DNA from 4 places in the Streptomyces sp. DG2A-72 genome. Region 3 is predicted to be linked to each of the others. Evidence: riboswitches for the same ligand, from Rfam matches in the RefSeq annotation. Region 3 holds a riboswitch; each other region holds the start of a gene.
What was found. Region 3 has a riboswitch for cyclic di-AMP ahead of QQY66_RS30045 (C40 family peptidase). Riboswitches for the same ligand answer to the same signal wherever they lie in the genome.

Region 1: linked by a shared signal. The riboswitch ahead of QQY66_RS43515 (LysM peptidoglycan-binding domain-containing M23 family metallopeptidase) and the one ahead of QQY66_RS30045 (C40 family peptidase) in region 3 are both predicted to bind cyclic di-AMP.
Region 2: linked by a shared signal. The riboswitch ahead of QQY66_RS22590 (M23 family metallopeptidase) and the one ahead of QQY66_RS30045 (C40 family peptidase) in region 3 are both predicted to bind cyclic di-AMP.
Region 4: linked by a shared signal. The riboswitch ahead of QQY66_RS29050 (transglycosylase SLT domain-containing protein) and the one ahead of QQY66_RS30045 (C40 family peptidase) in region 3 are both predicted to bind cyclic di-AMP.

The regions. Positions count from the first base shown of each region.
Region 1 is NZ_JASTLC010000001.1:9,169,146-9,176,581, reverse strand. Features, by position in the region: gene QQY66_RS43545 (glutamate dehydrogenase) at 3-1,181, shown strand; gene QQY66_RS43540 (TetR/AcrR family transcriptional regulator) at 1,218-1,838, shown strand; gene QQY66_RS43535 (SGNH/GDSL hydrolase family protein) at 2,048-2,833, opposite strand; gene QQY66_RS43530 (hypothetical protein) at 2,973-3,212, opposite strand; gene QQY66_RS43525 (AzlC family ABC transporter permease) at 3,196-3,735, shown strand; partial or broken gene QQY66_RS43520 (branched-chain amino acid transporter permease) at 3,728-4,056, shown strand; gene QQY66_RS43515 (LysM peptidoglycan-binding domain-containing M23 family metallopeptidase) at 4,145-5,110, opposite strand; cyclic di-AMP (ydaO/yuaA leader) riboswitch at 5,115-5,279, opposite strand; gene QQY66_RS43510 (alpha-galactosidase) at 5,575-7,436, opposite strand, start outside.
Region 2 is NZ_JASTLC010000001.1:4,773,220-4,780,655, reverse strand. Features, by position in the region: gene QQY66_RS22600 (alginate lyase family protein) at 1-961, shown strand, start outside; tRNA gene QQY66_RS22595 (tRNA-Met) at 1,017-1,090, shown strand; cyclic di-AMP (ydaO/yuaA leader) riboswitch at 1,398-1,555, shown strand; gene QQY66_RS22590 (M23 family metallopeptidase) at 1,567-2,607, shown strand; gene QQY66_RS22585 (PrsW family intramembrane metalloprotease) at 2,763-4,055, opposite strand; gene trmB (tRNA (guanosine(46)-N7)-methyltransferase TrmB) at 4,080-4,850, opposite strand; gene lhgO (L-2-hydroxyglutarate oxidase) at 5,098-6,309, opposite strand; gene QQY66_RS22570 (MFS transporter) at 6,391-7,436, opposite strand, start outside.
Region 3 is NZ_JASTLC010000001.1:6,289,118-6,296,553, reverse strand. Features, by position in the region: gene QQY66_RS30060 (M23 family metallopeptidase) at 1-580, shown strand, start outside; gene pcrA (DNA helicase PcrA) at 622-3,105, opposite strand; gene QQY66_RS30050 (ScyD/ScyE family protein) at 3,228-4,316, opposite strand; cyclic di-AMP (ydaO/yuaA leader) riboswitch at 4,580-4,750, shown strand; gene QQY66_RS30045 (C40 family peptidase) at 4,758-5,921, shown strand; partial or broken gene QQY66_RS30040 (tellurite resistance/C4-dicarboxylate transporter family protein) at 6,010-7,012, shown strand; gene QQY66_RS30035 (hypothetical protein) at 6,990-7,343, opposite strand.
Region 4 is NZ_JASTLC010000001.1:6,077,774-6,085,209, forward strand. Features, by position in the region: gene QQY66_RS29025 (ATP-binding cassette domain-containing protein) at 1-758, shown strand, start outside; gene QQY66_RS29030 (ABC transporter permease) at 755-1,546, shown strand; gene QQY66_RS29035 (M56 family metallopeptidase) at 1,571-2,512, opposite strand; gene fahA (fumarylacetoacetase) at 2,684-3,898, opposite strand; gene QQY66_RS29045 (HAD family hydrolase) at 4,197-5,009, shown strand; gene QQY66_RS29050 (transglycosylase SLT domain-containing protein) at 5,013-5,495, opposite strand; cyclic di-AMP (ydaO/yuaA leader) riboswitch at 5,499-5,661, opposite strand; gene QQY66_RS29055 (CocE/NonD family hydrolase) at 5,941-7,436, opposite strand, start outside.

The DNA of each region.
Region 1 (7,436 bases), 2.9 Mb from region 3:
GCATGACCACCCCCCTGATGTCGCTCGTGTGGACCGACCACGTCACCGGGCGGAGGGGCTTTCTGGTCGTCGACCGGCTGGTGCGCGGTGTGTCCAGTGGGGGTCTGCGGATGCGGGCGGGCTGCACCCTCGACGAGGTCACCTCACTCGCGCGCGGCATGACCATGAAGGAGGCGCTGCACTACGACCCCGAGGGCCGGTACGTCCCCCTCGGCGGCGCCAAGGGCGGCATCGACTGCGATCCGCAGGACCCGGACGCGTACGGACTGCTGGTGCGCTACCTGCGCGCCATGCGGCCGTACATCGAGACTCTCTGGACCACGGGCGAGGATCTAGGGCTCACCCAGGACCTGGTGGACCGGGCGGCCGCGGAGGCGGGGCTCGTGTCGTCGATCCAGGCCATGTATCCACTGCTGGACGACGAGGCCGCTGCCCGGCGCCGGCTCGCCGACGCGTTCGCCGTCGACGTGGACGGCATCGGGCTCGACGAACTCGTCGGCGGCTGCGGGGTCGCCGAGTCGGCGCTCGCCGCGCTGGACCGGGCGAGCGTGCCGTACGCCGGAACGCGGGTCGCCGTGCAGGGCCTGGGCACCATGGGCGGGGCGACGGCGCGCTTCCTCACGCGCGCGGGGCTCACCGTCGTGGCCGTCGCCGACATCAAGGGCACGATCGCCAATCCGCGGGGGCTCGACGTCGAGGCGCTGCTCGCCGCGCGGGACGCGTACGGGACCGTCGACCGCGGCGTGCTGCGCCCCGGTGACCGGGAACTGCCGGGCGACGCCTGGCTGTCCGTCGACGCGGAGGTGCTGGTGCCGGCGGCGGTCTCGTACGCGATCGACGCCGCGAACCAGGAGCGGATCACCGCCCGCTGGATCGTCGAGGCGGCCAATATGCCGGTACTGCCCGAGGCGGAGGAGCTGCTGGCCGCGCGCGGGGTCGCCGTGCTGCCGGACGTGGTCGTCAACTCGGGGACGAACGCCTGGTGGTGGTGGACGCTGTTCGGTGACATCGGCGCGGACGCGGACGAGGCGTTCGCGTACACGCGCCGTTCGATGCGCGCCCTGGTGGGCCTGATGCTGGCCCGGGCGGAGACGGACGGGACGACGCCGCGGGCCGCCGCGCATGCCATCGTCGCGGACCGGCTGCCGGTGATCGCCGCACGGTTCGGGTGGTATCGGTGACGAGGGCCGTTGACATGTTCTGGGTAGGGTGAGCGCGTGGCGAGGGTGCGGTTGAGCGTGGCTGAGCGGCGCGAGGAACTGCTGAAGGCCGCCATCGAGCAGATCGAGGCACGGGGAGTGGCGGCCGTCCGGATCGCCGACGTGGCCACGGCACTGGGTGTGAGCAACGCGCTGGTGCTCTATCACTTCTCCACCAAGGAGAAGCTCGTCGCCGCCGCCTTCACCCACGCCGCCGAGGCGGACCTCGCGCAGTTGCGCCGGCTGCTCGGCCGCCGTACGACAGCGCTGCGCCGGCTTCGGGCCGCCGTGCGGTGGTACGCGCCCACGGGCCAGGCCAAGGGCTGGCGGCTGTGGATCGAGGGCTGGGCGGCGGCGCTGCGCGAGCCCGCTCTGCGAGAAGTCACCCGGGACCTCGACAAGGAGTGGAAGGCCGCGATCGCCGAGGTCATCTCCGAAGGAGTGGCCGCGGGCGAGTTCCGCTGCCCGGATCCCACCGGCGCGGCCCTGCGCCTCACGGCCCTCCTCGACGGACTCGCCGTACAGATGACCGCCTACGCCGGAGCGGTGTCACGCGCGCGTGCGCAGGAATGGGTGGATGACGCCCTCGCCCGCGAACTGGGGCTGGAGCGGGAGGCGTTCACCGCGTCGGGGCGGTGAGCCGGGCGGGAGCGCTGAGCCGGACGGGAGCGCTGAGCCAGGCGGGGCGCTGAGCCGGACGGGAGCGGTGAGCCAGGCGGGGCGCTGAGCCGGACGGGAGCGGTGAGCCGGACGGGAGCGGTGAGCCAGGCGGGGCGCTGAGCCGGACGGGAGCGGTGAGCCGGGCGGGGCGCTGAGCCGGCCGCCCACCGCCCCGCTGAAGCACAGACTCAGGCCACGGAAGCGATCCGCTCCTTGATGTCGTCCGGCGACAGCGTGCCCTTCGCCGTCACATGGTCGCCCGAGGACTCCCCGCGCAACCGCCGCCCGATCCACGGCACCAGATACTCGCGCGCCCAGTGGACGTCGTCCCGCCGCACGTCGAGAGTGCCGCGCGGCGGCAGCGGGGGCCAGGGCTGCTCGGGGTCGGCCGGGACCTCAAGCCCGAGGACCTGGCCCGCGCGCAGCGCCACGCGCGTGTGCCCCTCGGCCGAGAGGTGGAGCCGGTCGCCGTCCCAGGCCCGCCGGTCCTGAACGGTCTTCAGGGACCACAGGTCGAGTACCGGGCAGCCGTACCGGTCGGCGACGGCCCGGACGTGTCCGTTGTAGGTGGCGATCTTGCCGCGCAGATGCTTCAGCACCGGGACGCCCCGGGTGTCGAAGCCGGTCGTCACCATGACGGTCCCGACGGCCGAGGTGAGCCGGACGATCGCCCGCTCGAAGCGCTCGGCGACCTCGTCGGGGTCGGTTCCGGGCCGGATGATGTCATTGCCGCCCGCGCAGAACGAGACCAGGTCCGGGGCGAGTTCGACGGCCCGCGGGAGTTGCTCGGCCACGATCTGGTCGAGGAGTTTGCCGCGCACGGCAAGGTTGGTGTACTCGAAGTCGCCCTCCGGCCTCCGGTCCGCGAGCAGTACCGCGAATCGGTCGGCCCAGCCGACGAACGCCCCGTCAGGGCCGGGGTCGCCGACGCCCTCGGTGAAGCTGTCCCCCACCGCCACGTACGACCCGATCACTGATCTGATGTCATTCTTCGAATCGTCTGCCACGTCGGCCCATGATTCACCTTCGGATGTGAGCTACGCGACCGTAGGAAGGGGTTGACGGACGGTGAGATAAGCCACTCCTAAAGTGTTCGCCAACTCAGGAATATGCTCAGCCGTCAGCCTTGATCTTCTTCATGGTGAGATGTGATTCGAGGCGCAGCACGGCAGGCAGGTCGCCGAGTTTGTCGGTGACGAAGGCTTCGTAGGCGGCCTGGTCGGCGTGGTCGGCGACGGCCACGGTGGACTCGAACTCCTCGAACATCTTGCGGTCCCGGGCGTAGGTCTCGATGTCGATGAGCACTTCCAGCCCGCGCCTCAGCGCCTCGGGGTCGATGTCCGCGGCGCTCATCTACGGCGGATCGTTCGAGTTCCTGCTGATCGGCCTGGCCACCGCGGCCGCTCCCCTGGCGTCCATCGCCACGACGGCCTTCATGGTGAACGTCCGGCACGTCTTCTACGCGCTCTCCTCCCCCTGCACCGCGTACGGCACCTTCGCACTCAGCGACGAGACGTACGCCCTGACCGCCGGGGAGGAGGCCCGGTCCTGGGCCGGCCGGCGCATCCTGTGGCTGCAGTTCCTCATGCACCTGTACTGGGCCGGAAGCGCAACCGCCCGAGCCCTGCTCGGCTCCCTCTTCCCGGAGGGGGTCACCGGCCTGGACTTCGCTCTGACCACCCTGTTCACCGTGCTCGCCCTCGATGCTCTCCGGGAGCTGCGCGACGACCTGCCCACGCCGGCGCTCGCCCTCCTCAGCGCCGTGGCCGCGCGGCTCCTCTTCCCGGGCCAACTGCTCCTCGCCGCCTTCGCCCTGTTCACCGCAGAACTGCCGGCCCGCCGCTGCACGACCGGCAAGAGGGCACGCCATGCCTGACACCCCCTACGCCATAGCCGCCGTCCTCGTCACCGCCGCCGTCACCCGAGCCCTGCGCACCCTCCCCTTCGCCGCCCTCGCCCCGCTGCGCGCCAGTACGACCGTCCAGTACCTCAGCGCCCGTATGCCCGCCGGCGTCATGGTGATCCTGGTCGTCCACTGCCTGCGCGAGGTGCCCCTCACCGACACGCGCGCGATCCCCCCGTCGGCAGCCCTGGCCGTCACCGTCGGCCTGCACCAGTGGTGTCGCAACGCCCTGCTGAGCATCCTCGGCGGCACCGCTGTCCAGTGGTCCTGGCCAGTACGGTCTTCGCGCACTGAGGGGGTCCGCACAGCCAACACCGAAGGCCGGACCCGGGGATCGGGGTCCGGCCTTCGGTGGCGTGGGGGACGCTTCAGGCGCCGGGTGTCAGCTGACGGAGACACCCTTCGAGCGGAGGTAGGCGACGGGGTCGACGTCCGAGCCGTAGTCCGGGGTGGTGCGGATCTCGAAGTGCAGGTGCGGGCCGGTCACGTTGCCGGTCGCGCCGGAGAGGCCTATCTGCTGGCCCTCGGTCACGGTCTGTCCGTTGGAGACGGAGAGCGAGGACAGGTGGGCGTACTGCGCGTAGTAGCCGTCGGCCAGCTTGACAACGACCTGGTTGCCGTACGCGCCGCCCCAGCCCGCGGAGACGACCGTGCCCGCACCCACGGACTTGAGCGAGGTGCCGGTCGGGACGACGAAGTCGACGCCGGTGTGGTAGCCACTGGACCACATGCTGCCCGACATGCGGTACGGGGTACCGACCCTGGCACCGGCCACAGGGAGGGTGAAGCCGCCGGCCGTACTCGTGGTGTCGGAGGACTGGGTGGTCGCCGTGTTCGAGGACGACTTCGACGAACCCGAAGCAGACGAACCAGATGAATCAGAAGACCCGGACGACTTCTTCGAAGAAGAGGATGAAGGAGACGAATCCGACGAAGAGGACGACGGCTTGGAAGAACCGGTCGCGGCCTTCTTGCCGATCGAGAGCTTCAGGCCGGGGTGGATCATCGACGGGTCCGAGCCGACGGCCTCACGGTTGTCCGCGTAGAGCTTCTGCCAGCCACCGCTGACATTCTGCTCGTCGGCGATCTTCGAAAGGTAGTCACCGGCCCGCACCGAATAGGTCCGCACACCCGAACTCTTCGCGGCGGCGGTCTTCTCGGCGGCCTTCTTTTCGGTCTTCGGAACCGACTGAACGGCCTTTTCCGAAACCGACTTGGCGGGAGCGGCATGCGCTCCGGTGGCCCCCAGGAGCGGCAGGGCGAGCGCGGCGCCACCGGTTCCGGCGACGACGATCGAGCGGGTGAAGCGCTGGCTCTTGGGACGGCGGTGCTTACCCTTCGCGGGCATGGCGAATTCCTCTCCGGCGCCTACGAGGTGAGCTGTCGGGTGCGGACTGGAGATGTCCGGCCGCGCGGTGGCGGCTTAACCCCTAGCCGTTCCGGAGACCGGAACAGGCGGTTGTACCTGTGGGTCCCCCGCTCCTGCCGTTCACGGGTGAGTTGAGCGGTCTCCGGGCGGCGGCAGGATTGGGCGTCCGTCCGGATTGGTGGCGAACGTAAGCGACCAAGACGCAAAGGGACAAGCAAGAGGTTCCATGGCTGTGCGTTTCTCTTGATCCCTTGTGAGAAAACCCAGTCACCCTCCGTGAATTCCACCCCCGCCGACGGATTCAATCCCCTGGAAAAACACGTGAATTACGTGAACATGGCGGACAACGCTCGGTCACGAATATGACGCTGCTCACGCAGCTCCCCCCAGGAGGCTTTATCCCAGAGCGAGTTGGAATGAAGATCCTAATTCGGACAGATCGCTCAGATGCGACGCAGCCGGAGAACTGCCGCATCGAGGTCACCGCGTAGCCCTGTGCGCAATCCGTGATGCAGCAGGACCGCACCCCGGTGAACTTCGCCCGTTTCGCGGCATTCATACGACGCTGTCGGGTCGAGGCCGCGCAGTCGCAGCGCCGGAACGGGCTCGCCGTAACGCTGCGCCTCGAGCCAGGCGAGGACGACGGTCTCGTCGCCGAGCACGTACTGCACCGCACTCAGCCCGCCCTGCGGGGGCCGCAGCCGATACAGGTCGCCGCGCTGCACCAGGGGCCGGATCTCCTTGTACAGACCCACCCACTTCCGGGCCTCGGCCAGCTCGTCGTCCGTCCACTCGGTGAGGTCACCGCCGACCCCGAGCACCCCGGCCATGGCGCTCACGAACCGGAAGCGCAGCGAGCTGACCCGGCCGTTGAGCTGGACGTTGGGGCTGTCGGTGACCCACGCGGCCATGACCCGTGCCGGGTGGATCTGGCTGAAGCCGTGCTGGATGGCGAGCCGGTCGAGCGGGTCGGTGTTGTCCGAGGTCCACACCTGATCCGTACGGCTCATGACCCCGAGGTCGATCCGGCCGCCGCCGCCCGAGCAGGACTCGAAGGCGACTCCGGGGTGCGCGTCCCGCAGCCGGTCCAACAGCCCGTACAGCGCACGCACATGGTCGACCCACAACCGCTGCGGATACGCCTCTCCCGGCCAGCCCGCATCGGTGAAGCAGCGATTGAAGTCCCACTTCACATAGTCGATCGGGGCGCTGGAGAGGAGCGTGTCGAGCTGCTCCCAGAGGTACTCCTGAACGTCGTCGCGGGCGAGGTTCAGTACGAGCTGATTGCGGAATTCCGTCCGCTTGCGCCCGGTTTGGTGCTGCACCCATTCGGGGTGGGCGCGATACAGGTCGCTGTCCGGATTGACCATTTCGGGCTCGACCCAGATACCGAACTGCATACCGAGGCCGTGCACGTGGTCCGCGAGCGGCTTGAGCCCGCCGGGGAAGCGGTCGGGGTTGGGTGTCCAGTCGCCGAGCCCGGCCCGGTCGCTGGTCCGTGCCCCGAACCAGCCGTCGTCGACCACGAACAGCTCCACGCCCATGTCCGCGGCCCGCCGCGCCAGCGCCCGCTGCTGCTCCTCGGAGATCTCGAACTCGGTGGCCTCCCAGGAGTTGAAGAGCACCGGCCGGTCCTCGCCCGCGTCCGGAATGACATACGTCCGCTGGTACGCGTGCCAAGCGCGGCTCGCCCCGCCGTAGCCGCCGTCGCTCCACAGTCCGGCGAAGACGGGCGTCGTGAACGACTCGCCCGCCGCCAGTCGCAGCAGGCCCGAGTCGTCGTGTCCGGCGCCGCCGGTGATCTGCACGCGCGCGTCGGCGAGTTGGGCCACGGCGATCCGCCAGGACCCGGACCAGCCGAGCGCGCAGCCGTAGACCTCGCCGCGCTCCTCGGTCGCATCAGTGTCCAGCGCGACCCAGGGCAGGTGCTGGTGTCCGGTATGTCCGCGGCGGCTGCCGATGACCTTCTCACCGTAGGTGAGGTCGGAGCGCACGAGCCGGGACTCCGCGGCCCAGCGGCCGTGCAACTGGGAGAGCCGCCAGCCGTCGCGGTCCGGCAGGGTCCAGGTCGCGGAGTCGGCCCGCAGCAGCTCGACCTCCGGCCCTTCGTTGCCGAGGGTCACCCAGCGCTCCACGACGTCGTCGCGCATCCGGTAGTGCAGCGTGACGGCCAGGCCGCCGTCGCGGAATCGCAGCCGCAGCGCGTCGTCCTCGGACCCGTACGCCTCGAAACGCCACTCGGTGCCGCGCCGCTCCTCGGTGCGTACGGAGAGGGCGGGCCGGGCGAAGCGGGGGCCGCCCTCGA
Region 2 (7,436 bases), 1.5 Mb from region 3:
CCGGGCCGAGCCGTACAAGACCGTGAACTGCCCGGCCGGTGCCATGGCCGGCCGGGGCTGCATCCAGGAGCGTACGGACGCCATCGCCGCCTACACCCACGCCCTGGTGTTCACGGTCACCGGCAAGCGGCAGCACGCCGTCAAGGCCCGGGAGATCATGGACGGCTGGTCGGCGAAGCTGAAGCGGCACACCGGGCAGAACGCCGGACTCCAGGCGGCCTGGGCCGGATCGACCTGGGCGCGGGCCGCCGAGATCGTGCGGCACACACCCGGCGCCGACTGGCCCGCCGACCGCGTACAGCGCTTCGAGACCATGCTCCGCACCGTCTACCTCCCCCGGGTCACCCGCCGCGTCCTGGACGTCAACGGAAACCGGGATCTCGTCTCGACCGACGCGGCCATCGGGATCGCCGTCTTCCTCGACGACCACAAGACCTTCGACCACGCCCTGCGACGCTTCCGCGACCGTGTCCCCGCCTACTTCTACCTGCGCAAGGACGGCCGCCACCCGCTCACCCCGCCCGGCTCCGGCATGGACACCCCGCAGCGACTGCGGTCGTACTGGTTCCAGCAGTCGACCTACAAGGACGGCGTCACCCAGGAGACCTGCCGTGACTTCGAGCACGTCGGCCACTCCCTCGCCGCCACCGCCCACATCGCCGAGACGGCCTGGCACCAGGGCGTCGACCTGTACGGCGAGGTCAAGGACCGGCTGAAGGCCGCCCTGTCCCTCCACGCCCGGCACCAACTGGGCGAGCCCGCACCGGCCTGGCTGTGCGGCGGCAAGGTCGCCAGGACCATGGGCCCGGACCTGGAAGTCGTACTGAATCACCTGGAAGACCGGCTTCACGTCACCGTCCCCGCCGCCCGCAGGCTCGCCGAGCGGACCCGCCCGGCCGGTACCGACGGGCTCTTCGTCGCCTGGGAGACCCTCACCCACGCGGGCAATCCCGCAGGGTGAATCAACGTGTGGTCATGGGTGTCCCGCGGATGGCGTAGACTAGTGAACACAACGACGCGGGGTGGAGCAGCTCGGTAGCTCGCTGGGCTCATAACCCAGAGGTCGCAGGTTCAAATCCTGTCCCCGCTACTCAAGACCGAAGGCCCGGATCATTGCGATCCGGGCCTTCGGTGTGTTCAGAGCATGCTGGTGATCGTTGTTACCCGAGGTGAGTGAGCCGTCCCGCTCCGGTAACAACTGACGCAACGTCAGAGCTGGTGTGACTGCTGAGTTGCTGCCGCGTCGCGGTCAACTCGCCCGATTTTCACCGGTCATGGCCCCTACGTCCTGCGCAAAAACGTTAACGATCAAGCGGAACCGCTTGGAATCCGGCCCCCGCGTCTATTAACGTTCGATAACGCAGCGCGGTTGTCCCAGCCGTCACAAGAGTCGGCTCCGTGCGCACGCGCCGAATTCCGCAAGGGAACCGGGGAACCACCACCTTGGGGTGAATCGCGCGGATGCCACCGTGGAAGCACGGCAGGTATACGCGCGTAGGAGACCTTCCTGCTCCGAACCCGTCAGCTAACCCGGTAGGCGAGAAGGAAGGAAAGGAGTACGCCTACGTGGCGTCCAACCGGCCTGCCCCAGAGGCCCCCTTCGTGCCGAGTCAGCGCGAGCCCGACACCTTTGTGTACAGCGGCTACCGCACCGACGACGAGGGCCCGCTGGAGGAGTGGAACCCCACCGAGGAGTCCATTCGTCCCGTACGCGGCCGGCACCGCGTCAGCAAGCAGCGCAACGGGGCATTCGCCCGCAGCTCCACGGTTCTCGGCGTCGGCGTCATAGCCGCCGTCGGCGCGGGCGGCATGGCCAGCGCCAACACCGGCAAGCCGCCGGTGTCCATCTCCCTGCCCGACCTGCCGTCCGTGGGCTCGATCATCTCGGACGACGCCGCCGAGGGCTCGGCGGACACCGCGACCGCGCTCAGCAGCGTCAGTGTGACCTCCACCGACAGCGAGCAGTCCGCCGCCGACGCCGGTGAGGCGCTGCGCTCCCGGATCCTGGCCCAGGCCGAGCGGCAGCAGGACCAGGTCGACAGCAAGGCCGCGCAGGCCGTGCAGGCCGCCGCGCAGAAGGAGGCCTCCGAAGCGGCCGCCAAGGCGGAGCGGGAGGCCAAGGCCAAGGCCGCCGCCGCGAAGAAGAAGGCGGAGGAGGAGGCGGCGGCCAAGGCGGAGGCCGAGCGGCTCGCCCAGCTGGCCAAGCAGTTCGCGCTGCCGACCTCCTCGTACACCATCACCTCGACCTTCGGTCAGGCCGGTTCCCTCTGGTCCTCCGGCTACCACACCGGCCTCGACTTCGCCGCCCCCACGGGCACCCTCATCAAGGCCATCCACAGCGGCACGATCACCGAGGCCGGCTGGGACGGTTCGTACGGCTACAAGACCGTCCTCACCCTCGACGACGGCACCGAGCTCTGGTACGCCCACCAGTCCTCGATCAGCGTCAGCGTCGGCCAGAAGGTCGCCACCGGCGACGTCATCGGCCGCGTCGGCGCCACCGGTAACGTCACCGGCGCCCACCTCCACCTCGAGGTCCACACAGGCGGCTCCGACAGCGGCATCGACCCGATGGCGTGGCTGCGGAGCAAGGGGTTGAACCCCTGAGGTAGCTCTGCTGCGGGGGCCGCTGTCCTGCTGCCGAGCTGCGGGCATGCGTGCCGCCTGGGGCGGCACGGGTGGGCGCAGGCGGCACCCCGTCAGTGCCGGGCTGCGCGACCCACCCCCGCCCAGCCCTCACGCCGGGCCACTCGCAACGCCGGCTAGGTCCGATACGGGTTGTACGCGGGATACGGATACTGCACGCCATTCCCATACGCCCCGTACACCGGCAAAGGCGGCGCAGCCACCCGCGCCGCATGGTCCAGCGCCGGCCCCGCAACCCCCCGCCGCTGCCACAGCTCATGCAGCAACTCCCGCTCCCGTACGACGAAGTCGGCCCCCGCCCGCCCCCGCCGCCCCCGGTGCCGCAGAAACGCCAGCGACGTCGCGTACGCCTCGTACTGCGCCACCGCCCGCCCCGCCGGCCTGCCGAAGTGACGACGGGCGTACTCCCGGGCCAGCCGCCGCGCCCGCATCGACCCGAGCACAAAGGGCGCGGCCGGCCCCAGCCAGCCCGCGGCGACATACGCGGGCAACTCGGCCCGTACGGTCCTCAGCTCCCGCTGCCGCGTCCAGATCACCAGCCAGGTCAGCAGCCCGAACGCGGGCACCATGAAGATGGCGTACACGGCGAAGAACCCGTACTCGCCGAGGCTCGACGAGCCGTTCCACATCGCGTGCATGCCCATCGCCAGCAGCAGCCCGGACAGCGGCACGAGCACGCGCCGGACATGCTGCCGGTCCGCCGAGAGCGCGGCGACACCGAAGCCGATGCCGGTGAGGACGGTGAAGAGCGGGTGGGCGAACGGCGACATGATGATGCGGACGAAGAACGTCGCCGCGGTCACGGAGGCGATGCCGCGGTCGCCGGTGAGCTGGTCGGTCCCGAAGGCCGTACCGAGGTAGAGGATGTTCTCGGTGAACGCGAAGCCGGTCGCGGTGACCCCCGCTATCACCACCCCGTCGACGATCCCGGTGAAGTCGCGTCGCCGGAAGAGGAAGACGAGCAGTACGGCCGCCGCCTTGGCCGACTCCTCCACGATCGGCGCTATCACGGTCGCCCCTATGGTGTCCGCGCTGGACGGATCCGCGGTGGCCGTCGCGATCCATCTGGTCGCGAAGCTGTTGGCGACGATCGCTATCAGCGCCGCCGCGCAGGCGCCCCAGGCGAAGGCGAAGAGGAGATTGCGCCAGGGGCCGGGTTCGACCCGGTCGAGCCAGCGGAAGGCGGCTATCAGCAGCGGCACGGGGAACACGGACAGCCCGAGACCGACCAGGAACCCCTCCGTGCCGGTCTGTTCGCGGACCAGGGCGAGGATGACGAGCCCGGAGAGTGTGAGGAGCGTGATCAGGGCGCCGTAGCGCACCCATCGCTTCTGCCACCAGTGCGCGTGCCGCCGTGTGCCACCGGCGGGGTCGCCGGTGTGCGGCGGGAAAGGGGGACTGGTGGCCACGGCTTTGACCCTAACGAGGGAAGGTTACTGGAGACCTTCGTGCAGTACGCGACGGAAGAGCAGGTCGTTCACGACATGTCCCTTGTCCAGCCCCTGGCCCTCGAAACGGGTGAGCGGCCGGAAGTCGGGACGGGGCGCGAAACCGCCGTCGGGCTGCGTGTTCTCGAAGTCCGGGTGCGCGCTCAGCACCTCGAGCATCTGTTCGGCATACGGTTCCCAGTCGGTCGCACAGTGCACGGTCGCCCCCGGCTTCAGCCGGGTCGCGGCGAGGCTGAGGAACTCCGGCTGGATCAGCCGCCGCTTGTGGTGCCGCTTCTTGGGCCAGGGGTCGGGGAAGAAGACGCGCAGCCCGTCGAGGGAGTCGGGGGCGAGCATCTCGCGGAGCAGGATGATCGCGTCGCCGTTGCCCACGCGGATGTTGGACAGGCCGTGGTGGTCGGCCAGGTTGAGCAGATTGCCCTGGCCGGGGGTGTGCACGTCGACGGCGAGGATGTTGGTCCCGGGGTCCGCCGCCGCCATCTGAGCGGTCGCCTCCCCCATCCCGAACCCGATCTCCAGCACGACAGGATTCGCGTTCCCGAACAGCTCGGTCAGATCGACGACCAGCTGCCCGTCGATATCCAGCCCCCACTGGGGCCACAGCCGCTGCAACGCATCCGCCTGCCCCGCCGTCACCCTGCTCCGCCGCGGCTGAAAACTCCGAATCCGCCGCTCGAAATGCGACCCCGCGGGGTCGGCCTTCGGCCCGTCGGGGAACCGCGGCTCCCCCTTGGCGCGGCGGTGCCGGATGGACATGCCGGCTGCGTGATCGGCTTCGGGGGCGTGGTGAGTCTCAGACACAGTGGGGTCGATTTTACTGGGCTGCTGTGCTGGGCTGCTCTATCGGGCTGCTTTATTGGGCTGCGCCTTGGCTGCGGGCAGTCGTGCCGCCTGGGGCGGCACGGGTGGGCGCAGGCGGCACCCCGTCAGCGCCGGGCTGCGCGACCCACCCCCCGGCAGCCACCGCCCGGCAGCCACCCCCCGGCAGCTACCCCGCGCACGGCTACACCCCGCCCAGCACAGCCAACGCCCTCCGCGCCACCTCCCGCCCGATCGGCAGCGAAGCCGTCGCCGCAGGCGAGGGCGCGTTCAGCACATGCACCGCCCGCTCCCCCTCCCTGATCATGAAGTCATCCACCAGCGTCCCGTCCCGCAACACCGCCTGCGCTCGCACCCCCGCCGCAGCCGGCACCAGATCGTCCCGCGTCACCGCCGGCACCAGCCTCCGCACGGCCTGCGCGAACGCCTCCTTCGACACCGACCGCCGCAGCTCCCCGGCCCCGTACCGCCAGTGACGCCCAGCCATCCGCCACACCCCCGGCCAGGCCAGCACCCCACCGAGCTCCCGCACCCGCACAGTCCCCCATCCGTACCCCTCGCGGGCCAGCGCGGGCACCGCATTCGGCCCGATGTGCACACCCCCGTCGATCCCGCGCGTGAGATGCACCCCGAGGAACGGAAACGCCGGATCCGGGACCGGGTACACCAGCCCCCGCACCAGCTCGGGCCGCGCCAGCGAGAAGTACTCCCCCCGGAACGGCACGATCCGCATCCCGGGCTCGTCCCCGGTCAGCCGCGCCACCTCGTCGCAGTACAGCCCGGCGCAGTTCACCAGCACCCGCCCTCGTACGACCGCCCCGTCCCGTGTCCGTACGGCCACTCCGAGCGTCGGGCGCCGATCCACCTGGACGACCTCCGCGCCGTACCGGATCTCCGCCCCGGACGCCTCGGCCAGCAGCCGGGCGACGCCCACGAAGTCGCAGACGCCGGTCGTGCCGACGTGTATCGCGGCGACCGAGCGCACCTCCGGCTCGTACTCCGTGACCTGCGCGGGGCCCAGCTCGCGCACCGGAATGCCGTTCTCCCGGCCGCGCTGCACAAGGGCGTGCAGCCGCGGCAGCTCCTCGCGGTCGGTGGCGACGATGAGCTTGCCGGTGACGGCGTGCGCGATGCCGTACTCCGCGCAGAACTTCACCATCTCGGCGGCGCCCCGCACCGCGTACCGCGCCTTGAGCGAGCCCGGCTTGTAGTAGATCCCGCTGTGGATCACGCCGCTGTTGCGCCCCGTCTGGTGCCGGGCCGGGCCCCACTCCTTCTCCAGCACCGTCACCCGTGTCCCCGGCGCGGCCCGCGTGATCGCATACGCCGTCGACAGCCCGACGATCCCACCGCCGACCACGAGCACGTCACAGTCGTAACCGCTCCCGCGCCGCACTGCACCACCTCCCGCTATCGATAGTGCACTGCGCCACTGACAGTCACTTCAAACGCAGGGAAGCGGAGCGCCGGGCGGCACTTACGCCGGAGCCATCAGCAGCGGCCGAGCCCGTTCCCGAAGCTCCACCACCCGCGGCTCGTCCCCATACGGCTCCAGCCGATGCAGAAGATCCTTCACATACTCGGTGGTCCGAGCCGAGGAGATACGCCCCGCCACCTCCACCGCCCGCACGCCCTGCTCACACGCGGCATCGAGATTGCCCGACTCCAGCTCGGCGACCGCCGACACCACCAGCCGCAGCCCATGCGAGCGTACGAACTCCTCCGTCGGCTTCGACAGCGCCTGCTCGGTGAAGCGGCGTACCTGTCGGGGCGCCTTCAGATCGCGGTAGCACTCCGCCGCGTCCGCGGCGAAACGGTCGTACGAGTAGAAGCCGAGCCAGGATGGATCGTTGTCCCCCTCCCGGGACCGCTCCAGCCACCCCTCGGCGGCTTTCAGGGCCGCTCCGGCGGCCTGTGCGTCACTCGCGCGTGCGTGCGCGCGTGCCTCCACCAGGCGGAAGAAGCTCATGGTGCGGGCCGTGGCGAGGCCGCGGTTGCGTTCCAGCGCGGCCTGCGCGAGATCGACGCCCTCGTCGCCGAAGCCGCGGTACGTCGCCTGGAGCGACATGGACGCCAACACGTACCCCCCGAGGGGTACGTCTGCTGCCGCGCGGGCGAGCCGCAGGGCCTGGATGTAGTACCGCTGCGCGGCCTCCTGCTGGCCCGTGTCGAAGGCCATCCACCCGGCGAGGCGGGTGAGTTCGGCGCTGGCCCCGAACAGCGCCCTGCCGACCTCGTCCGAGTACGAGCCGAGCAGCAGCGGTGCCGCCTCCACCCGTAAGCACTCCGGCACCATGGACGAACGCCAGTCGCCGCCCCCGTACTTGGAGTCCCAGCGCCTGGCGTCCTCCGCGGCCTCCCGCAGCTTCTGCACATCGCTGTGGCCGACTTTGAGCGGTGACCCGGAGCCCTCGGACGGGCTCGCGTCGCGTGCCACCGAGCTGTCGGCCGGGGTTATCAGCCACCGTGAGGCGGGCGTTGCGTATGCGCTTACTGCGAACGACCCGGCCAGCGACTGCCAGA
Region 3 (7,436 bases):
GTCCGTCAAGCCGTCCACCGCGAACAACAAGCTGGACACCCAGCTCGAGAGCCTCACGGCCGGTGCCGACGACTTCGCCGACCGGGCCAGCCGGACGCAGGAGCGCATCGACCTCAGGGCCCAGCAGGAGGCCGAGAAGAAGAAGGCGGCGGCGGAGGCGGCCCGCAAGGAGCGGCTGCGCCCGAAGTACGCCCTGCCGGTCGCCCAGCACGGGCTCAGCGCCTACTTCGGCCAGTCCGGCATCAACTGGATGTCCATCCACACCGGCATCGACTTCCCGGTCTCGTACGGCACGCCGGTGATGGCCGCGACCGACGGCACCGTCCGCACGGAGTGGAACAGCTCCTACGGCAACATGATGATCGTGACCGACAAGGACGGTACGGAGACGTGGTACTGCCACCTCTCCACCTACGCCGTCTCGTCCGGTACGACCGTGAAGGCCGGCGACGCGATCGCGTACTCCGGCAACTCCGGCAACTCGACCGGTCCGCACCTGCACTTCGAGGTGAAGCCGTCCGGTGGCTCCGCCATAGACCCGCTGGCCTGGCTGCGCAGCCACGGGCTGGACCCGACGTAAGTGCCTGCGGGCCCCCGCGGTTCAGCGAGGGCCCGACTCCGTCAGAGCTTCTCCACCGGCGCGTAGCGCAGCAGCAGCCGCTTCGGCTTGGTGTCGCCGAAGTCGATCGTGGCCTCCGCGTTGCCGCCGGTGCCCTTGACCGCCATCACCGTGCCGAGACCGAACTGGTCGTGGGTGACCCGGTCGCCGACCGCCAGCGCGACCACCGGTTTCTCCGAGGTCCGTCGCGTGGCGAAGCCGGAGGCGCCCGATGCCGACGAGCGGGAGCGGGACGAGGACAGCGAGGCGGCGACGCCCGACACCGGGCCCGCCGGGGCCGCGGAGGGACCGGTCCGCTTCCAGTCCACGTGCTGGTCCGGGATCTCCGCCAGGAAACGCGAGGGCGGGTTGTACGACGGCTGCCCCCACGCGCTCCGCATGGCGGACCGCGTCAGATAGAGGCGTTCCCGCGCGCGCGTGATGCCGACGTACGCCAGGCGCCGCTCCTCCTCCAGCTCCTTGGTCTGGCCGAGGGCGCGCATGTGCGGGAAGACGCCGTCCTCCATGCCGGTCAGGAACACGACGGGGAATTCGAGGCCCTTGGCGGTGTGCAGGGTCATCAGGGTGATGACGCCCGCGCCTTCCTCGTCCTCGTCGGGGATCTGGTCGGAGTCGGCGACCAGGGCGACGCGCTCCAGGAAGTCGGAGAGTCCGCCCGCGGCCTCGCCCTCCCCGGCCTCCTGCTCGAACTCCAGGGCCACGGCCGCGAGTTCCTGGAGGTTCTCGATCCGGGTCTCGTCCTGCGGGTCGGTGGAGGCCTGCAACTCGGCGAGGTACCCGGTGCGTTCGAGGACGGCCTCGAGGACGGTCGCGGGGCCCGCGCCCGACTCGACGATCGTACGGAGCTCCTCCATGAGCACGTTGAACCGCTTGACCGCGTTCGTCGACCGGGCGGCCATGCCGTACGCCTCGTCGACGCGGCGCAGTGCCTGCGGGAAGCTGATCTTCTCGCGCTGGGAGAGGGCGTCGATCATCGCCTCGGCGCGGTCGCCGATGCCCCGCTTGGGCACGTTGAGGATGCGGCGCAGCGGGACCGAGTCCTCGGGGTTGGCGAGCACGCGCAGGTAGGCCAGGACGTCCCGGACCTCCTTGCGCTCGTAGAAGCGGACGCCGCCGACGACCTTGTAGGGCAGGCCGACGCGGATGAAGACCTCTTCGAAGACACGGGACTGGGCGTTCGTACGGTAGAAGACCGCGACGTCGCCGGCCTTCGCGTCGCCCGCGTCCGTGAGGCGGTCTATCTCCTCGGCGACGAACTGCGCCTCGTCGTGCTCGGTGTCGGCGACATAGCCGGTGATGCGCGCGCCCGCGCCCGCGTTGGTCCACAGGTTCTTGGGGCGGCGGGACTCGTTGCGCTCGATGACGGCGTTGGCGGCGGTGAGGATCGTCTGGGTGGAGCGGTAGTTCTGCTCCAGCAGGATCGTCGTCGCGTCCGGGTAGTCCTCCTCGAACTGGAGGATGTTGCGGATGGTCGCGCCGCGGAAGGCGTAGATCGACTGGTCGGCGTCACCGACGACGCACAGCTCGGCGGGGAGCAGGTCGTGCTCGTTGGGCGGTACGTCTTCATCGTGCTCACCGGTGCCGACGAGTTCGCGTACCAGGGCGTACTGCGCGTGGTTGGTGTCCTGGTACTCGTCGACCATGACGTGCCGGAAGCGGCGGCGGTAGTGCTCGGCAACGTCCGGGAAGGCGCGCAGCAGGTTGACCGTCGTCATGATCAGGTCGTCGAAGTCGAGGGCGTTGGCCTCGCGCAGGCGCGACTGGTACATCGCGTACGCCTGGGCGAGGGTTTTCTCGAAGCCGTCGGTGGCCTGGGCGGCGAAGTCCTCCTCGTCGATCAGCTCGTTCTTCAGGTTGCTGATCTTGGCGCTGAAGGACTTGGGCGGGTAGCGCTTGGGGTCGAGGTCCAGGTCGCGGCAGACCAGGGCCATCAGGCGCTTGGAATCGGCGGCGTCGTAGATCGAGAAGGATGACGTGAAGCCGAGCTTCTTCGACTCGCGGCGCAGGATGCGTACGCATGCGCTGTGGAAGGTCATCACCCACATCGCGTTCGCGCGCGGGCCGACGAGTTGCTCGACGCGCTCCTTCATCTCGCCGGCGGCCTTGTTGGTGAAGGTGATCGCGAGGATCTGGCCGGGGTGCACCTTGCGCTCGCCGAGCAGGTACGCGATGCGGTGCGTCAGCACACGCGTCTTGCCGGAGCCGGCGCCGGCCACGATGAGCAGCGGGGAGCCGGAGTGGACGACGGCCGCTCGCTGGTTCTCGTTCAGCCCGTCCAGGAGCGCGGCCGGGTCCACCGCCGGGCGGTGCGCGCCGTCCCGGTAGTACGCGTCCCGGTCCGGCGGCGCGTCGAACTTCCCGCCGAACAGATCATCCGGAATCGGCTCCGGCACATGATCGTCCTCGGGCGGCGGCGGGGGTTCCTCCGCATGGGCCCGAGGGGCCTGGAGGTTCGCCAGGAAGCTGTCGTCAAAGAGGCTGCTCATCGCTCTCCGAGTTTAGGGCGCCCCACTGACAGCCCGCCGCCGCCCTGAGAACATCGCCGATTTCCAAAGCCCCAAGGGTCTCAGAGTTCGCGAAGTTCCGGGTCCGCGAAGTTCCGGCCGGCTCAGAAGCCGAGGATCTTCCAGACCTGGCCGCCCGGCGTCTTCCCCTGCCCCAGATCTGTTCCGTCCCGGTCGGCGACGGACCAGGCCGAGACATAGACCTTGCCGTCGTACGGGTCGACGGCCACGCCCGCCGGGAACGGCACCTTCACGTTCGTCCGCTTGCCGTGGGAGACCTTGGTGACGACGCCCGCGAAGAGCTGGCTGACGTACAGGTCGCCCTTGTCGTTGACGGCGAGGCCGGTGATCGAGCCGAAGCCGGACTTCCAGCCGAGGATCTTGCCGGTCCAGGGGTCGACCTGCCACACGCGCGCGGTGGGCTTCTCGGTCTCACCGTTGAGCTCGCCGACGTAGAGCTTTCCGTCGGGGCCGAGCGCCAGGGAGGTGGGGACGGACTGGTTCTTGTCGTGGTCCGGGAAGACGGTGAAGGGGCGGGCCCGGCCTGACGGCGAGACCTCGATCAGGTCGTTGCCTGCGGCGTCCGCGACGATCTTGCGGCCGTCGGGGAGCGCGAGGACGGCGTACGGGTTGGACTCCACGGATGCCTTGTGCGGATTGTGCTTCAGCTCCACGGCAGCGATGTCCGCGGCGATCTTCGCCTTGCCGTGGGTGATCTTCAGCAGCTTGCCGAGCTTGTTCCAGGGCGGGGTCGTGGGCACTCCGGCCTCCGGCGGGGCGAAGGTCTCCACGCCCCAGACCTTGCCGTGCCGCGCGGAGACCCCGTCGACGCCGGTCGCGAAGCCTCCGTCCGGGGCGGCGGCCGAGGGCAGTCCCTGCACCACCCTGTAGTGCTTCCATGCACCCCCGTTCCAGTAGATCTTGGTGACGGCCGACGAGAGACCGATGCAGGTCTCGCCCTCCGGCCCCTCCCCGATGCATTTCTTGCCGCCGCGGCCCGCCTCGGCGACGTACAGGCGCCCGTGGTCGTACGACAGCTGGCGTGGATTGTCGAGGCCCTTCGCGATCACGCGGACGACGGGTTTGCCGCCCGTGCGGCCGTCCTGTCCGGCGCCTGCGCTCGCGGGTGCGATGCCCGCGGTGGCGGTGAGTGCGACTCCTGTGGCGATGACGAGTGCGGTGCGTTTCCTCATGGCCGTACCCCCTCTCAGCCGCCACGGCTCCCGACCGTGGCTGGCTGGAAGCTACCGCCCCGAAGCGGGCGGACGAGGCCACTCCGGACAAAATACGAACAACTCGCCGCAGATCCCTCCATATTGACCACGGGGAGCGATGCCCTGGGCTAAGGTCACGAAAATGTATCGGGCATATCGCCCATCAACCTTCACAGGGGCCACACGAGTTGGCTAGCGTTCCTCCAGGCCGCACGACCCCTACCGGCGAACGTCGCCGGGCCGTACGGCCTCCGCCGAGTCCGGCGCGCCCACGGGGCGGACCGGAGCCGGGGACCCACCGAACTTGGGGTGAATCGACCGGACTTCCCTCGGGAAGCGGTCGTAGGGCAACCCTTCCGAACCACCCGCCCGAACCCGACAGCTAACTCGGTAGGCGGAAGATGGAAGGAGTCGCCTCCCTTGGCGTCGCACCGCAAGTCGCGTCCTTCGGGTTCGCGCGTCGCAGGCATACGGACCCCCGCCCTCGCCACGGCGGCCCTCACCTCCGTGGCCCTGCTGTCCCAGTCGGCCAACGCCGCTCCCGCGGCCGACGACAAGCCGAGTCTCGAAGAGGTCGAGAAGAAGGTCGGCGACCTCTACCGCCAGGCCGAGTCGGCGACCGAGAAGTACAACTCGGCGAAAGAGAAGACCACCAAGCAGCGCAAGCGCGTCGACACCCTCCTCGACGACGTCGCGCAGCGCACACAGAAACTCAACGAGGCGCGCGAGGAACTGGGTTCCTTCGCCTCCGCCCAGTACCGCACCGGCGCCTCCGCCCCCGACACGGCGACCTTCCTGCTCGCGGACACCCCGCAGGACTACTTCGACCAGACCCAGCTGATGAGCCGGATGACCGGCCGTCAGAAGGAGGCGGTCGACGACTTCGTCACGCAGCAGTCCGCGACGATGGAGAAGCGCCGGGAAGCCACCGCGAGCCTCGAGACGCTCACCGAGTCGCAGGGCGACCTGAAGACCGCCAAGACGACCGTCCAGCAGAAGCTGGCCGACGCGCGCGAGCTGCTGTCGAAGCTGACCGCCGAGGAGAAGGCGCGGCTCGCGCAGATCGAGCGGCAGAAGCAGCAAGAGGCCGAGCGCAAGGCCGCGGAACTCGCCAGGCAGCAGGCCGCGGCGGAGGCGGCGGCCCAGGAGGCGGCGCAACAGCAGCAGGAGAGCGGCACCGGCACGTCGGAGTCCTCCGACACCTCCGTGGCCGACTCCTCGTACGCCGCCAAGGCCGAGAAGGTCCTCGCCTTCGCCCGCTCCACGATCGGCAAGCCGTACGTCTGGGGCGCCACCGGCCCCGGCTCCTACGACTGCTCCGGCCTCACCCAGGCCGCCTGGAACGCCGCCGGCATCTCCCTCCCGCGCACCACCTGGGACCAGGTGAACGCCGGCACGACCGTCTCCCTCTCCGCCGCCCAACCCGGCGACCTGGTCTTCTTCTACGACGACATCAGCCACGTCGGCATCTACATCGGCAACGGCATGATGATCCACGCACCGAAGCCGGGGGCCTATGTGCGCGAGGAGTCGATCTACTACGACGGTGAGTCGTCGATCCACAGCGTGGTACGGCCGGCCTGAGGGGACAGGGACGCGGCACAGGGGGTTTCCGTACGCACGCGCGCGTGCCCCGCTCTCAGGGCGCGTGCCGCTCCCTACCATCGGGCCCATGCCCCGCCCCTCTCCCCTCCGCGCCTGGTGGGCACAGCGCTCGCCGGCGGCCGGTGCCGCCGTGATGGCGACCGGCGTCATGTCGGTCGGTCTGCATCTGACGGGGTACGAGGTCCTGTCCCGTATCGCCCTCGCGGTGGCCTGCGCGGCGTGGCTGGGGCTGGCCGCGGACTTCGCCGTACGGCTGCTGCGGCAGCGGGAGAGGTGGGTCGCGGAGGCGGCGACGCCGGGCGCGCTCACCGCCGTGGCGGCGACGACGGTCCTGGGTACGCGTTTCTCGGCCTGGGCCGGCAGCCGCTAGCCGAGGCGCTGCTCGCGCTGGCCGCCGCCGTGCTGTGGCCGGTGCTGCTCTTCGCCGTCGTACGGCACTGGCGGCGGCGTATGCCGGGCGCGGTGTTCCTGGGCTGCGTGGCCACGCAGGGACTCGCGGTGCTCGGCGCCACACTGGCTGCCGCCGAGGGGCGGCCTGGCTCGCGCGGGCGGCGATGGTGCTGTTCTGGCTGGGTCTTGTGCTGTACTGCGTCGCGCTGGCCTGCTTCGATCTGCGGCAGGTGGCCGAAGGGGCCGGTGATCACTGGGTCGCGGGCGGCGCACTCGCCATCTCCGCGCTCGCCGGGTCGAAAATCGTCGCCGCCGACAGCGCGGCCCTGTACCTCTGGAACGACGACAACGACGGCGTCCTGCGCTTCATGACCGCCGTGGTGCTCGTGCTCGACCTGGCCTGGTACGCCGTCCTGCTCGTCGCCGAGTTCGCCCGCCCTCGGCTGGGCTACGACGTGCGGCGCTGGGCGACCGTCTTCCCGTTGGGGATGACGGCGGCGGCGACGCTCTCGGTGTCCTCCGCCCTCGATGTGCCGTGGCTGGAGGGGCTGGGTGAGGTGCTGCTGCGGATCGCGGTGGCCGCCTGGCTCGCGGTCGCAGCCGGGGCGATCACTGCCGCGCGGGCCGCCGTCACCTCCGCCGCCGCACCGCAGGACGTCAGGTCCACAGCACCGCGATGAAGACGTTCGCCGTGGTCAGCAGTCCGACCAGGCCGAACAGCGGCTTCTCCACCTTCTCGTCGTCGCGCTTCACATAGACGAGCCCGAGGATCACGACCAGCAGCGCCAGCTTCACACCGATCTTGACGTTGTTGACGGACTGGTCGTCGGCCTGGTTGAGGCCGACCAGGATCGCGCCGGTGACCAGCATCGTCAGCGCGCCGTGCAGCATCGCGGGGACGAAGCGGGCGGTGCCCTGGCCCATCGCCTTCATCTGGGTGAAGAAGCCGCCGAGCAGGGCGGCGATGCCGATGATGTGCAGGCCGACGAAGAGATGGATGAGTACGTCCATGAGGCCGGAGCCTAATCAGAGACGTACGCGGCACATGACACCGGCCCGCCCTTCGCACGGAGGGTGCATATATGCGGTCCATAGCAGCCCGCC
Region 4 (7,436 bases), 210 kb from region 3:
ACGACATCGCCGCCGAACCGCAGGCCGTGCGCGGCGCGATCGGTGTCACCGGGCAGTTCTCGGCCGTGGACGGGCTGATCACCGGCGAGGAGAACATGCTCCTCATGGCGGACCTGCACCACCTGTCCAAGTCCGAGGGGCGACGGGTCGCCGCCGAGCTGCTGGAACGCTTCGATCTCGTCGAGGCCGCGAAGAAGCCCGCGCAGAGCTACTCCGGCGGTATGAAGCGGCGGCTCGACATCGCCATGACGCTGGTCGGCAGTCCACGGATCATCTTTCTCGACGAGCCGACCACCGGTCTCGACCCGCGCTCCCGCCACAACATGTGGAGCATCATCCGCGAACTCGTCTCCGACGGGGTCACGGTCTTCCTCACCACCCAGTACCTGGAGGAGGCCGACGAACTCGCCGACCGCATCGCGGTGCTGAACGACGGCAAGATCGCCGCCGAAGGCACGGCCGACGAGCTCAAGCGGCTCATCCCCGGCGGACACGTCCGACTCCGCTTCACCGACCCGGCCGCCTACCAGTCCGCCGCCACGGCGCTGCGCGAGGTCACCCGGGACGACGAATCCCTCGCCCTGCACATCCCCAGCGGCGGCAGCCAGCGCGAGCTGCGCTCCATCCTCGACTGGTTGGACTCCGCCGGCATCGAGGCGGACGAGCTGACCGTGCACACCCCCGACCTCGACGACGTCTTCTTCGCCCTCACCGGCTCGGCCGACGTCCCCAACCAGCCCAAGGAGAACGTCCGATGAGCGCCCTCCCCCTCGCCGTGCGCGACTCGTCCACGATGCTGCGGCGCAATCTCCTGCACGCGCGCCGCTACCCGTCCCTCACCCTGAACCTGCTGCTCACGCCGGTCATGCTCCTGCTGCTCTTCGTCTACATCTTCGGTGACGTGATGAGCGCGGGCATGGGGGGCGGCGGCGCGGACAGGTCCGAGTACATCGCCTACCTTGTGCCTGGCGTCCTGATGATGACCGTCGGCTCCACCGCGGTCGGCACTGCCGTGTCCGTCGCCATGGACATGAACGAGGGCGTCATCGCCCGCTTCCGCACGATGGCGATCCACCGCGGCTCCGTGCTCATCGGGCACGTTCTCGGCAGCGTGCTACAGGCGGTCATGAGCGTGGTCTTCGTCGGCGCCATCGCCGTGGCCATCGGCTTCCGCTCCACGGATGCCACGGCCCTGGAGTGGATCGCGGCATTCGCCCTGCTCACGCTGTTCACCCTGGCGCTCACCTGGCTCGCGGTCGGGATGGGACTGGTCAGCCCGAACGCCGAGGCGGCCAGCAACAACGCGCTGCCGCTGGTCTTCCTCCCGCTCATCTCCAGCACCTTCGTCCCGATCGACGCGATGCCGGGCTGGTTCCAGCCGATCGCCGAGTACCAGCCGTTCACCCCGGCCATCGAGACCCTGCGCGGTCTGCTGCTCGGCAGCGAGATCGGCCACAACGGGTGGCTCGCCATCGCCTGGTGCCTCGCCCTCACCGCACTCGGCTACTTCTGGTCCAAGTCGGTCTTCAACCGCGACCCGAAGTAGCGGGGCCATCCCCCTCCGGTCCCCTTACGCCAACGCCGTCAACCCCGGGCCGAAAAGGATCAGCAGGGGCAGCAACGGCACCAGCCCGGCCGTCGTCGTAGCGATGATCCTGCGACGGCGGCCCAGCCGTGGGCGGGGCTCAAGGAGCCGGTCCACGCGCTCGCCGAGCAGGCGGTGGCTGGATGCGCAGGAGAGGACGCCCCGGTGCTGGTTGAGCTCGATCAACGCCAGTGCGGTGGTCAGGTGGCCGCACCGGCGGGATGCCGTGTCATCGGCGGCGAGTTCGACCAGGCGGTGGGTCTGGTCGCAGAAGTGGGCGAAGAGCGGGATGCGGGGGAAACCGGTGGCGAGGGCGGTGGACAGGTGCAGCAGCCAGTCGTGGTGGGCGCGGGCGTGGTCGCGTTCGTGGGTGAGGACGGCGTCGAGCTGGTGGTCGGTCAGCCGGTGCAGGGCGCCGGTGGTGACGACCAGTTGGGGCGGGTTGCCGGGCATCCACCAGGCGTCGGGGTACTCGTCCTCGAGGACCAGAAGTGGACCGCGCGCGGCGGCACCCAGCCCGGCCGGAAGTTCGGGGGCGCGTTCCCGCAGATGCGCTCGGGTCTGGCCGCGGCGCCTGCGCGCCTCCACCAGCTCGCGGGCGAGCACAGCCGTCGTCCAGGCGGCTCCGCAGGCCAGCAGCAGGGTGAGGGCGGCGGCCCAGGCCGGGGCCGTGGACAGGTCGTACGCGGCGGTCACCGACGGTGGCGCGGGGGCGAAGACCCGGTCGCGGACGGTGTGGAAGACGGCGGCCGTGCCCAGCACGAGCGCCGTCAGGCAGCACAGCAGCACGGTGGCGACCAGGCACTGCCACACCCACAGCCCGACCACGGGTTCCCGCTCCGGCCACACCGCCCCGGTCAGCGCACGCGGGACCGGCACGGCGGCCGTGAGGGCGACGACGCTCAGCAGGAGCAGGCAGACGGTCATGCCAGGGTCTCCGGATCCTGGTCGGGAAGGCTGCGCTTCGGGAGGGGGTGCGGCTACTGGGCATCCCGCCCGCCGTAAGTATGACGGCGTTGGACGCCCGAGTCATGGCACAAGCACCACCCGATCCCCGCGCCTGCCCCCTCCGGCCCCCCCCCGCGTCAGCTCTCCGCCTCAGCTCCCCGCCACAACCCGCCCCACAACCTCCCCCAACCCGACCCGCACCCCGTCCGCCCCCGGCGCCCAAGCCGACAGCGTCACCACGTCCCCGTCCTCCAGGAACGTCCGCTTGCCGTCGGGGAGTTCCAGGGCGTCGCGGCCGTTCCAGGTCAGTTCCAGGAGGGAGCCGCGTTCGTGTTCGGCCGGGCCGCTGACCGTGCCGGAGCCGTAGAGGTCGCCGGTGCGCAGGGAGGCGCCGTTGACGGTCATGTGGGCCAGTTGCTGGGCGGCGGTCCAGTACATGGTGGAGAAGGGGGGCTCGGAGACCACATGGCCGTTGACGGCGACCGAGATGCGCAGGTCGTAGCCACCAGGCTCCTCCTGCGCATCGTCCAGATAGGGCAGCAACGCATGTGTCCGCTCCGGCGGCGCCACCCGCGCCTCCTCCAGCGCGTCCAGCGGCGTGATCCACGCCGACACCGACGTGGCGAAGGACTTGCCGAGGAACGGGCCGAGGGGGACGTACTCCCAGGCCTGGATGTCGCGTGCGGACCAGTCGTTGAGGAGGCAGAGGCCGAAGACGTGGTCCCGGAAGTCACCGAGCCCCACCGGTCGGCCCATCGGCGACGGCGTGCCCACCACGAAACCGACCTCCGCCTCGATGTCCAGGCGGACGGAAGGGCCGAAGACGGGCGCCGGATCGGCGGGGGACTTGCGCTGCCCGGACGGTCGTACGACATCCGTGCCCGACACGACCACCGTGCCGGAGCGGCCGTGGTAACCGATCGGCAGATGCTTCCAGTTGGGGGTCAGGGAGTCGGGGGCGTCGGGGCGGAAGATACGGCCGACGTTCCGGGCGTGGTTCTCGGAGGCGTAGAAGTCGACGTAGTCCGCGACCTCGAAGGGGAGGTGCAGGGTCACCGAGGACAGGGGGTGGAACATCGGCTCGACGGTCTCCCGGTGGGACGGCACCGTCAGCCACGCCGTCAGCGCGCGCCGTACGTCCGACCAGGTGGTGCGGCCCGCGGCGAGCAGCGGGTTGAGGGTGGGCCGGGCGAGCAGGGGGGCGTACGGGGAGCCGAGCGCGTGCGCCGCCGCGCCCGCGTCGAGGACGTGGTCGCCGAGCCGGACCCCGACCCTCCGCTCCGTGGTAACGGCGGGGGAGAAGACACCGTACGGAAGGTTGTGCGGGCCGAAGGGGTCGCCCTCGGGGACATCGAAGGGGGGCATGGGTGCTGCCTCGCTCTCGTGCGGTCCGTATGCCAGGTGTGTCATGTGGTCGCGGCACACGTTACGGGGGCGAGGCCTGCTGCGGCAGCCGCAGGTCAGCGACGTCACCGAAGCCGTTCCGGACGGCGGCGGTGGCCTGCTGGAGGTGCCTTCGGGAAGGAGACGTCACGGCGTCACGGTGTCAGCCGGTCCAGGGGCGTCCCGAGGGAGTGAAACGGGGGCGCTCCGGCCCAAGTCGCCGTAGGAGGCGTCCTGTTCGCGTCGAGTCGGTGGGGCTTTCTGTCCGTATTCTCTGATCATGGCCGCACCCATCGCATATTCACTCATCGCCACTGACCTGGACGGCACCCTGCTCCGGGGCGACGACACGCTCTCCGACCGGTCGCTCGCCGCGCTTGCGCAGGTGACGGCGTTCGGCGCCCGGCACTTGGTGGTGACGGGGCGGCCGGCCCCGAGGGTGCGGCCGTTGCTCGACATCCTCGGCTGCGGGGGGCTCGCGGTGTGCGGACAGGGCGCGCAGGTGTACGACGCCGGCGCGGACCGTCTGCTGTGGTCCGTCACGCTGGACCGGGAGCTGGCCGAGACCGCGCTCGGCAAGATCGAGGCGGAGATCGGGCAGGTGTACGCCGCCGTCGACCAGGATGGCGTCGACGGGCTCACACTCATCGAACCGGGGTACCTGATGCCCCACCCGACCCTGCCCGCCGTACGCGTGGGGCGCCGCGACGACCTGTGGTGCGCGCCCATCAGCAAGGTGCTGCTGCGTCATCCTGCCCTGTCCGACGACGAGTTGGCGGCGACGGCGCGCGCCGTGGTGGGTTCACTCGCGACGGTCACCATGTCGGGGCCCGGGACCGTCGAACTCCAGCCATGCGGGGTGACCAAGGCGACCGGGCTCGCGCTGGCCGCCGAGCATCTGGGACTGGGACCTGGGCAGACCGTCGCCTTCGGGGACATGCCCAACGACATCCCCATGTTCGACTGGGCGGCGCACGGCGTCGCCATGGCCAACGCCCATCCCGAACTCAAGGCGGTGGCCGACGAGATCACCCTCTCGAACGAGGACGACGGCATCGCCGTCGTCCTCGAACGTCTCTACCCGACGGGGTAGTTCTCAGTACGCGCCGAAGACGTTGTCGATCGAGCCGTACCGCTGGAACGCGTAGTTGCAGGCGGCGGTGATGTTCGCGACCGGGTCGTACGGGTTGAACGCGGTGCCGGCCACGTGGTACGCCTCGAAGGTCGGGTCGATGACCTGGAGGAGGCCCTTCGACGGGGTGCCCGCGGCGGCGTTGGAGTCCCAGTTGTTGATGGCGGCCGGGTTGCCCGAGGACTCCCGCATGATGTTGCGGTAGATGCCGTCGTACGACCCGGGGATGCCGTTCTGCGCCATCACCTGGAGGGACGCCCGGATCCAGCCGTCGAGGGTGTCGGCGTAGCCCAGCGAGGTGGCGGTGGCGACGGTCGGGGTGGCCGCCGAGGCGCTGGTCGCGCCGATGACCGGCAGCGCGAGGACGGCGACGCCGGTGCCGGCGACGGCGACGGCGCGGGTGATGCGAGCGGTTCTGGTACGACGGTGCTTACCGGCTGCAGCCATGGCGAAGTTCCTCTCCGGCGCCTGCGAGGTGAGCTGTCGGGTTCGGGCTGGGAGGTGCCCGGCCACACCCTGACGGACATGGCTTCACCCCGAGCCGTCCCGGCGCGGCGTCCGGTCCGGCGGCTTACCTGGGTCCCCCGCTCCTGCCGTGCGGTGAGTTGGTCAATGGGTCGCTCGGGCGGCGGCAGGATTCGGCGTCCGCCCGACAGGCCGGGAACGTATGCGAGAGCACATGTCCGAAACAAGCATCGGATTCACACATCGCACCTATTGACCTTGGTGTGGGGCGAATGTGCTGCTTGATCCTTTGCGGTTGCCAAGCTCAACTGGCCATGGCGGAAGGCGGATCGGCGGATGCCTGTGTGTTTTCTGTGCAGGCCGGGACGTGAGTCAAGTCACGTGCGTTCGAAAGAATGGCAAAACGGGCAATCGGGCCAAGAGGGTTTTATCGACCGGCCGTTCGCGGGATGCGCTTCTCCCAGGTCCGATGGAAGATGACTTGGTCGCCCTCCGTGCAGATCACCTCGTCGGAGGCGGTGAAGTGGTCCCCGTCACAGCCGATCTCCGAGCGGCTGCGGACCGTGGTGTTCCAGCCCTGTTCCGGGCGGTGCAGCCGGATCGACCAGTCGGAGCGGGCGCGGGCCGACAGTGGGTCCGTCTCGTCGATCGTGTACGTCTCCAGCGCGTCCTCGGTGCACTCCAGTCCGTCGGGGTACACGCGTGTGCCGCCGTACCGCGGGTCGACCTCAAGGCGCCACGCGCCCCGCGCGACGTCCCGCACCACCAGGCGCTCGGGGTGCGGCTCGTCGAGCGTGGCGGGGAAGTTGACGCCCAGCGGCTCGGCCTGCTCGGGCTCCTCGAAACGGATATTTCGGTCAAATTCCCGCTTTCGTACGGGCAGTTCGAGGAAGCTGCCCGCCGGGTCCAGGGTGAAGCCCGCCGCCGAGTCGGGCTGTGGCCAGATCCACGGCCAGTACGCGGAGGAGACGGCGAGCCGGATGCGGTGGCCGGGCGGGAAGGCGTGGCCGATGGCATTCAGCTCGATGGTCACCTCTTCGGTGGTGCCCGGCACCCACGGCACGGTTCGGTCGCGGCCCTGTCGTGCCGAGAGGTTCAGCGCTCCGCGCGTGACCAGGGTCGACGAGCCGTCCGGCGCCATGTCACATACCCTCGCCACGACCTGCCCCCGCGGCGCCTCCGCGGTCACCCGCAGCCCCACCCGCGCCCGCCCCAGTACCCACGTCTCCTCGGCCACCGCGAACTCGAAGCACACCGACCGCGCGTCCTCCTCCCGCTGGTCCGGCGGCAGGTCGGCATCGTTGCCGATGGGGAGGAAACGGCCGGCGTCCACCCCGGTGTGCATCGGCGACCGTACGAGGACGGGGGCGCCCTGACAGGCGTACGTCACCGTCGTCACGTTCGGGGAGGGCCACGCGGGCTCGCCGACCCAGCGGCCGGGCAGGGTGCCGTAGGCCGTGGCGGGGCGGTGGGAGTCGGTGACGTAGGCACGCAACAGGGTCTCGGGGAGCGCGCCCTTGCCCTTCAGCCAGTGGTCCCACCAGCGCAGCGTCTCCTGGAGGAACCCGATCGCCGGGCCGGGCGGCAGGTCGCGGTCGGGGTACTGGTGCGACCAGGGGCCGATCAGTCCTCGTACGCGATCGGACGGAAGGTGCTCGACGAGCCGCAGCACGCTGTCCCGGTACGGGTCGTGCCAGCCGCCCACCGCGAGGACGGCCGCCTTGATCGCGCCGTAGTCCTCGCAGACGCTGCCATGGCGCCAGTACCGGTCCCGGGTCTGGTGGGCGAGCCAGGTGTGGACGAGGGGCTGGACGGCCTCCATGCGCTCGACCCACATCTCGCGCCAGGCCTCGCCGACGTACCGCGGATCGGGCGGCCGGGAGGCGAAGGCGAGCATGGTGGCGGCCCGGGCGTGCATGTCCG